Regions from separate parts of the Corynebacterium sp. 2571A genome, predicted to be linked through region 2. Evidence: predicted binding sites of a transcription regulator. Region 2 holds the regulator's gene; the other holds the start of a gene.

Region 1 (3,502 bases), on a different contig from region 2:
CCGCGGAGTTGGCGGCGGAGCCGCGGCCCTGGCACAGGATGTTTTCCCGGCGGCAGAAATCCACCAGGTCCGTGACGATGAGGAAATAGCCGGGAAAGCCCAGCTGCTCCACCACCGCGAGCTCGTGTTCTATCTGTTTTTTCGCGCGCTCGCGGATATCGGCCGGCCGGCTGGCATAGCGCTTGCGCGCCCGCACGTCAACCAGCTCGCGCAGCCAGGTCATCTCCGTGTGCCCGTCCGGCACGTCAAAGTGCGGCAGGTTGGGCACCAAAACGTCCCAGCTGAAGCTGCATTCGCGCCCCAGCTGGGCCGCGGCGGCCAGCAGATCCTCGCGCCCGGGCAGCAGGCGCGCCATGTCCTCGCCGGAGCGCAGCCAGCTCGCCCCCATCGGGTGCTGGTCCGGGTCCGCCTGCTGCAGGGACTGCCGGTGGGCCAAGGCGTTTTTCGCCGCCGCCAGGCGGGCCTGGGTACGCCGCGCCGCCGCCGGGCGGGCGCTCGCTATAGCCCGCAACCCCCAGTCTTCCCGGGCGCTATCCAGCCGGCGGTGGCGGTCCGCGTCCGCCGGCACCATGGTGCTGGCGTATTCGAGCACCACGTTGCTGTCCCCGGCGGCGCCCACCAGCTGGCCTAGCCGGTCCACCCAGTCCACGTCGGCGAGGTAGACCACCTCCTCGCCCAGGGCGCGGACGACCTGCGCCAGCGGCGGGTAGGCGGTCTTGTCCTTCTCCCCGGCCGCCATCTTGGCCTGGGCGATAAGCCGCGACAGGCGCCGGTAGCCCTCCGGGCCGCGCACCAACACCGTCAGGACGCCCTCGTCCAGGCTCAGCTCGGCGCCGAAGACCGTGGGCAGGCCGGCACGGGCGGCGGCTTCGGCGAATTTCATCAGGCCGTAGAAACCGTCCCTGTCCACCAGCGCCAGGGATTCCAGCCCTAGTTCAACTGCGCGTTCGACCAGTTCCTCCGGCTCAGAAGCGCCCTGCAGAAACGAATAACTCGACACGGCGTGCAGCTCCGCAAACGGCACCGCGGACTTCTTTGTTTCGCGCGGCAAGTCCTGCTCAGCGCTGTGGTTTACGGGCACAGGTGTGAGCGCCGGGCGGCCGGAAAGGATCCGCTCCAGCCGCGACCAGCTCAGTGCCCGTCCGCCGTTAAACCTCACGCCGGACAGCCTAGCAAGATACGAACCCGTGTTCTAATTGCAGCAACCTTACAAACCAAGCAGTCTGTGAATATGCATAAAATCTGCAAGTAAATAGACAAAGCGGTATACAGGCTGTTAGGTTATAACCCATCGAGGTTGCGCGCCCCGCAACCCGCTTTATTACGCCTACCGGACGGCGCCCGGGCACTGCCCCGTAACACCGCCCGGCCTTATAAAAGTCACACAGAAAAGGACCATTCTCATGCAGATCCGCCGCGCCCTTGCCGCAGCCGCCGCCACCGTCGTGGCAGCGACCGGCCTCGTCGCCTGTTCCTCCGACTCCGAGGGAGGCGAAATCACCAAGGACTCGAAGATCTCCGTCGGCACCACCGACGCCTCCAAGAAGGCCTGGGCGGCGTTTGAAACCGCCGCCAAGGACCAGGGCTTCGACCTGGACATCGTCAATTACTCGGATTACACCACCCCGAACCAGGCCCTGGAGCAGGGCGAGCTGGACACCAACAACTTCCAGCACCTGAAATTCCTGGCCGAGTACAACAAGGGCAACGGCACCGACCTGGTGCCGATCGCCGCCACCGAGATCGTGCCGCTGGCCCTGTTCTGGAAGGACCACGACTCCCTGGACGGCATCGAGGGCGAGACCGTCGCCGTCCCGAACGACTCCACCAACCAGGGCCGCGCCATCAACCTGCTGGTCCAGCAGGACCTGGTCACCCTGAAGCAGGACGGGCTTTTGACCCCGACCCCGGCCGATATCGATGAGAAGGCCTCCAAGGTCAAGGTCACCCCGGTCGGCGCCGAGCAGACCACCTCCGCCTACAGCGAGGGCACCCCGGCCGTCATCAACAACTCCTTCCTGGAGCGCGCCGGCATCGACCCGACCACCGCGGTGGTCCAGGACGACCCGAACTCCGAGGAGGCCGAGCCCTACATCAACGTCTTCGCCGTGCGCTCGGAGGACGCCGACAACGAGACCCTTCAGGAGCTCGTCAAGATCTGGCACACCCCCGAGGTCCAGGAAGCCGTGCAGGAAGACTCCAAGGGCACGTCCGTTTCCGTGGAGCGCAGCCCGCAGGAGCTGCAGGACATCCTCAACCGCCTCGAGGAAGAGCTCTAAACTTCCTCCCCGGCACCTTCTACCCCGCCGACGCGCCCAGCTCAATGGCTACCGCGTTGCCGGGGTTGTGCCACGTTTAATGAACCCGCCACTGCACACGCAACTACCAAGGGGCTTTTAGTGACCGAATCACCCACTACCGGAACCCGCGTCGAGTTCCGCCACGTATCCAAGGTCTTTGAGCATAAAAAGACCACCACCCAGGCGCTCGACGATGTCAACCTGGCCGTGGAGCCCGGCGAAATCATGGGCATCATCGGCTACTCCGGCGCCGGCAAGTCCACCCTGGTGCGCCTCATCAACGGGCTCGACACCCCGACCGAGGGCGAGCTGTTGCTGGACGAGACCAACATCGCCGGCATGTCGGAGAAGAAGCTGCGCTCCCTGCGCCGCTCCATCGGCATGATTTTCCAGCAGTTCAACCTGTTTAACTCCCGCACGGCCGCCGGCAACATCGAATACCCGCTGCAGCTGGCCGGTGTGGCCAAGGCCGAGCGCAAGCGGCGCGTGCAGGAGCTGCTGGAATTCGTCGGTTTGGGCGACAAGGGCTCGAGCTACCCGGAGCAGCTCTCCGGCGGGCAGAAGCAGCGCGTCGGTATCGCCCGCGCGCTGGCCACCAACCCGCGCCTCCTGCTGGCCGACGAGGCCACCTCCGCGCTGGACCCGCAGACCACCCACGAGGTCCTGGAGCTGCTGCGTCAGGTCAACCAGAAATTCGGCATCACCATCGTGGTCATTACCCACGAGATGGAGGTCGTGCGCTCCATCGCCGACAAGGTCGCCGTCATGGAGAAAGGCCGCGTGGTCGAGCAGGGCTCCATCTACGAGGTCTTCTCCAACCCGCAGACCCCGGTGGCACAGCGCTTCGTGTCCACCTCCCTGCGCAACACCCCGGACCACGTCGAGGCCGACGACCTGCTGGCCCACGAGGGCCGCTTGTTCACCATCAACCTGACGGAAAACTCCGGCTTCTTCGGCGCGGCCGCCCAGCTGCGCGAGCGCGGCGTGTCCATCTCCATCGTCCACGGCGGCGTGACCACCTTGCAGCAGCACTCCTTCGGCAAGATGACCGTCCGCCTCAACGGCTCTGGCGAGGCCATCGAGGAGTTCTACCACACCATGTCCCAGACCACCGACATTCAGGAGATCAAGCGATGACGACAACTATCTTGGCCGCAGCGGACTGGGACCGCCTGTCCGGCACCCTCATGGAGGCGGTCGTC
Region 2 (3,502 bases):
TGGTGGCTACCGCGAACGAGGCCCGTTGGTTCGCCGGCCTGTGCCGGGAGCGCAACCTGATTCCGGGCGCGATGATTGAGGTCCCCGCCGCCGCCCTGATGGCAGACACCATCATGCCGCACCTCGACTTCGTGTCCATCGGCACGAACGACCTGACCCAGTACACCATGGCCGCGGACCGCCTGTCGCCGCAGCTGGCGTACCTGACCGACCCGTGGCAGCCGGCCGTGCTGCGGCTTATCCAGCACACCTGCGTGGTCGGCGGCGACAACAACGTCCCCGTCGGCGTCTGCGGCGAGGCCGCCGCGGATCCGATGCTCGCCGCGGTGCTCACCGGCCTGGGCGTTAACTCCCTGTCGGCCGCCTCGACCGCCGTTGCCGGCGTGGGCGCGCAGCTAGCCGAGCTGAGCTTTGAGGACTGCCAGAAGATCGCAGCAGCGGCCGTGTCCTGCGAAGGCCCCTCTGAGGCCCGCGAGAAGGTCCGCGAGCTCATCGAGGAATTCTCCCGCCCCGCGGCGGACAACTAAACGCCGCCGAAAAACATCACACCCGGCCCAGGCCCCGCTTTTCAAGTTGCGGGCCTGCGCCGGGTGTTTGGTATGTGGGGGAAGGGAGGGAAAGGCCCTTCTTTAAGCGTCGGCGGTGACGACCGTGATTTCGCGCTCGCGTAGCGCGTCGACGAAGCTTTGCGGTGCCGCCGAGTCCGTGATGACGACGTCGATGTCGGAGATCTTGGCAAAGCTGACCAAATAGTCGTTGCCCAGCTTGGAAGAGTCGCACAGGACAACGACCTTGCGGGCGTTGGTGACGAACGCGGCCTTGATGGCCGCCTCCTGCGCGTCCGCCGTGGACAGGCCGTGGTCCAGGGTCAGGGCGTTGGTGCCGATGAAGGCGACGTCGGCGCGCAGCAGCGCCATGGTGCGCAGGGCGGTGTCACCGACTACCGCCTGGGTAATGCCGCGTACCGTACCGCCCAGCAGCTGGACGTCCTTGATGCCGTTATTAGCCAGGGACAGGGCAATGGGCAAGCTGTTGGACACGATGGACAGCTGGTTGGCCAGCGGGCTGGCGGCGATCAGGTCGCTTAAGGCATTCGTGGTGGTGCCGGCGTCCAAGAAGATGCTGCCTGGGGTCTCGGGGAGGAACTCGAGGGCGGCCTCGGCGATCGCGGACTTTGCCCCCGTGGCCGAGCGCGAGCGCGTGTCGAGGGTGAACTCGGCGGTCTGGAAGGTCTGCGAGGCCACCGCGCCGCCGTGGACGCGGTGCACCACGCCTTCCCGGTCCAAAACGGCCAAGTCGCGGCGAATGGTTTCTGCGGTGACGTTGAATTTGTGGGAGAGTTCCGTGACATTGACGCGTCCCTCGACGGCGGTGAGGGACGCAATCTGCCGACGGCGTTCTTCTGCATACATGGGGGTAGTTCTCCTCGGTCCGTGGGTACGCACGCTGATGGGTTAGCGCACACGGTGAAATGGGTCTACTCAAATTGTCTCAGAAAAACCGCGTGGGCAAACACAAACAGAACAACCCAAGCGCCCGATTCTTGGGCTGCTTGGGTATCTCTTGAGGTAGATCGGACAAACCGGACCCGGGATCACACACACGGCGTGAGATTTTGCATGCCTGATTACCTCAGAAAGGGGGAATAACGCGGGATGTTCCGGGGAATTAAAGCTTGCGCATCACGGAGACGACCTTGCCCATGATTTCTGATTCGTCCCCGTTGATGGGGGAGTAAGCGTCATTGTGCGGCAGCAGCCAGACGCCGGTGGAGTCGCGGTGGAATTCCTTGACGGTTGCCTCCTCGCCGTCCAGTAGGGCCGCGACGAAGTCGCCTTCCTCGGCCGTGGACTGCGAGCGAACGATGACCCAATCCCCGTCGAGGATGCCGGCGTCCCGCATGGAGTCGCCTACGACCTGCAGCATGTAGAGGTCCCCGCCGCCGACGACCTCGTCCGGCATGGGGTAATAGGTGTCGATGTTTTCTTCGGCCGTGATGGGGGTCCCGGCGGCAATGCGCCCGACGACGGGGATGTAGCTGACCTGGCCCGCGTCCGGCGGGGTCTGGGGGAGCTCGGCGGACTTGCTGGCCTTCTCGGCCTTCGCGTCTTCCTTCTCAGTGTTGAGGTGGCGAACGTCGACCGCACGCGGCTTGTTGGGATCGCGCCGCAGGAAGCCCTTTTCCTCCAGCTGCTTGAGCTGATAGGCCACCGAGGAGGTGGACTGGAGGCCGGCCGCGTCACCGATCTCGCGGATGCTCGGCGGGTAGCCGCGCAGGAGCACGGCGTCGTGAATGACCTCGAGGATGCGCCGCTGGCGGGCACTCAAGGAGTCCAGGGTGGGCTTCTGTGAGGATTTGCTGGGTCGGGCCATGGTCTTTAACTCTCCAAGTTGGTTGGCAGGTCGGATAGTCGGTCACAGGCACTGCGGGCCCGCGTAAATTCCTACCTTCATTTCTAGCACGAAAAGTACAAATGTTCGAGATCTTCGACCGCGCGCTAGACAAACTCTGGGAAGCCTGCTATAAATCGAACACAGAACCTAATTCGAACATTCGAACGAAGAAAAGCCGGCGCCATGTCGGGGTCCAGATTTAGACTCGGTGGCACCAAGAAAGGAAAGATTACTATGACTCTCGCATTTGATGACCGCCGTATTGCTAACACCGAACATGCAGCTTACCGCTCCGGCGCCCTCGCGCCTTCCGTGGTCCCCGCGGCCGCGGTGTGGGAGCCTTCCGCCCCCTTTTCCGGAAACCGCAACCCCAACGCCGGCTGGCCGGGAGGCGGGCCGGCCGGCACGAGTGAGCGTTATTCTCGAACCCTCACGCTAGATAATCGAACAGACCGTCGTTCGCAGCCCGCGTTGAGTGCCGAGGATTTCGCAGGGCAGCCGCGCGGCGCCGTTACTGAGCAGGCGCGCCAGAAGGGCAACTACGCGCTCGGTGCTGTGTTCGGATTCGCCGTCTTCCTGGGCACGTTGGCGGCGGGCATGGGCCTGGTCGACGGCACGGATGCGGCCGGTTCCCTGGGCACGACGGACAGCGCCGTGACCCAGCAGGCGACCCTGAACTAGTAGGCGGGCTCGCCCGGCCGGTTGAGGCGCGCTCCGGCGCAGTAGACTGGTAGCGCATCCGCTTTATCTGCGGTGGCGGATTGAGCCGGAAAGCTAGAAAGATACGGGGAGCGAGCCACATTGTATTGCCCATTTTGTCACCACGAGCAGTCACGCGTTATTGATTCCCGCGTCGTTGACGCGGGTGCGTCCATCCGCCGCCGGCGCGAGTGTTCTTCGTGCCGGGGCCGTTTCACCACGGTCGAAAAGGCGGTGCTGTCCGTGGTTAAGCGCAACGGGCTGTCCGAGCCCTTCAGCCGCGACAAGCTGATCCGCGGCGTGCGCCGCGCCTGCCAGGGCCGCGACGTCTCAGACGACGCGCTCAAGCGCCTAGCCCAGGAGGTGGAGGAGACCGTGCGCAGCCACGGCAGCTCCCAGATCAACGCCA

The links. The regulator LexA, encoded in region 2, represses DNA repair genes until DNA is damaged. The targets are predictions, from matches to a motif close to CGAACANNTGTTCG.
Region 1: a site for LexA is predicted at 1,181-1,194, ahead of QQS53_RS02235 (error-prone DNA polymerase). Genes of this name have one in related genera too.

Annotation. Positions count from the first base shown of each region.
Region 1 is NZ_JASTTE010000001.1:442,086-445,587, reverse strand. Features, by position in the region: gene QQS53_RS02235 (error-prone DNA polymerase) at 1-1,159, opposite strand, end outside; gene QQS53_RS02230 (MetQ/NlpA family ABC transporter substrate-binding protein) at 1,404-2,279, shown strand; gene QQS53_RS02225 (methionine ABC transporter ATP-binding protein) at 2,400-3,437, shown strand; gene QQS53_RS02220 (methionine ABC transporter permease) at 3,434-3,502, shown strand, end outside.
Region 2 is NZ_JASTTE010000004.1:11,158-14,659, forward strand. Features, by position in the region: gene ptsP (phosphoenolpyruvate--protein phosphotransferase) at 1-527, shown strand, start outside; gene QQS53_RS08765 (DeoR/GlpR family DNA-binding transcription regulator) at 630-1,412, opposite strand; gene lexA (transcriptional repressor LexA) at 1,669-2,373, opposite strand; gene QQS53_RS08775 (hypothetical protein) at 2,629-3,075, shown strand; gene nrdR (transcriptional regulator NrdR) at 3,196-3,502, shown strand, end outside.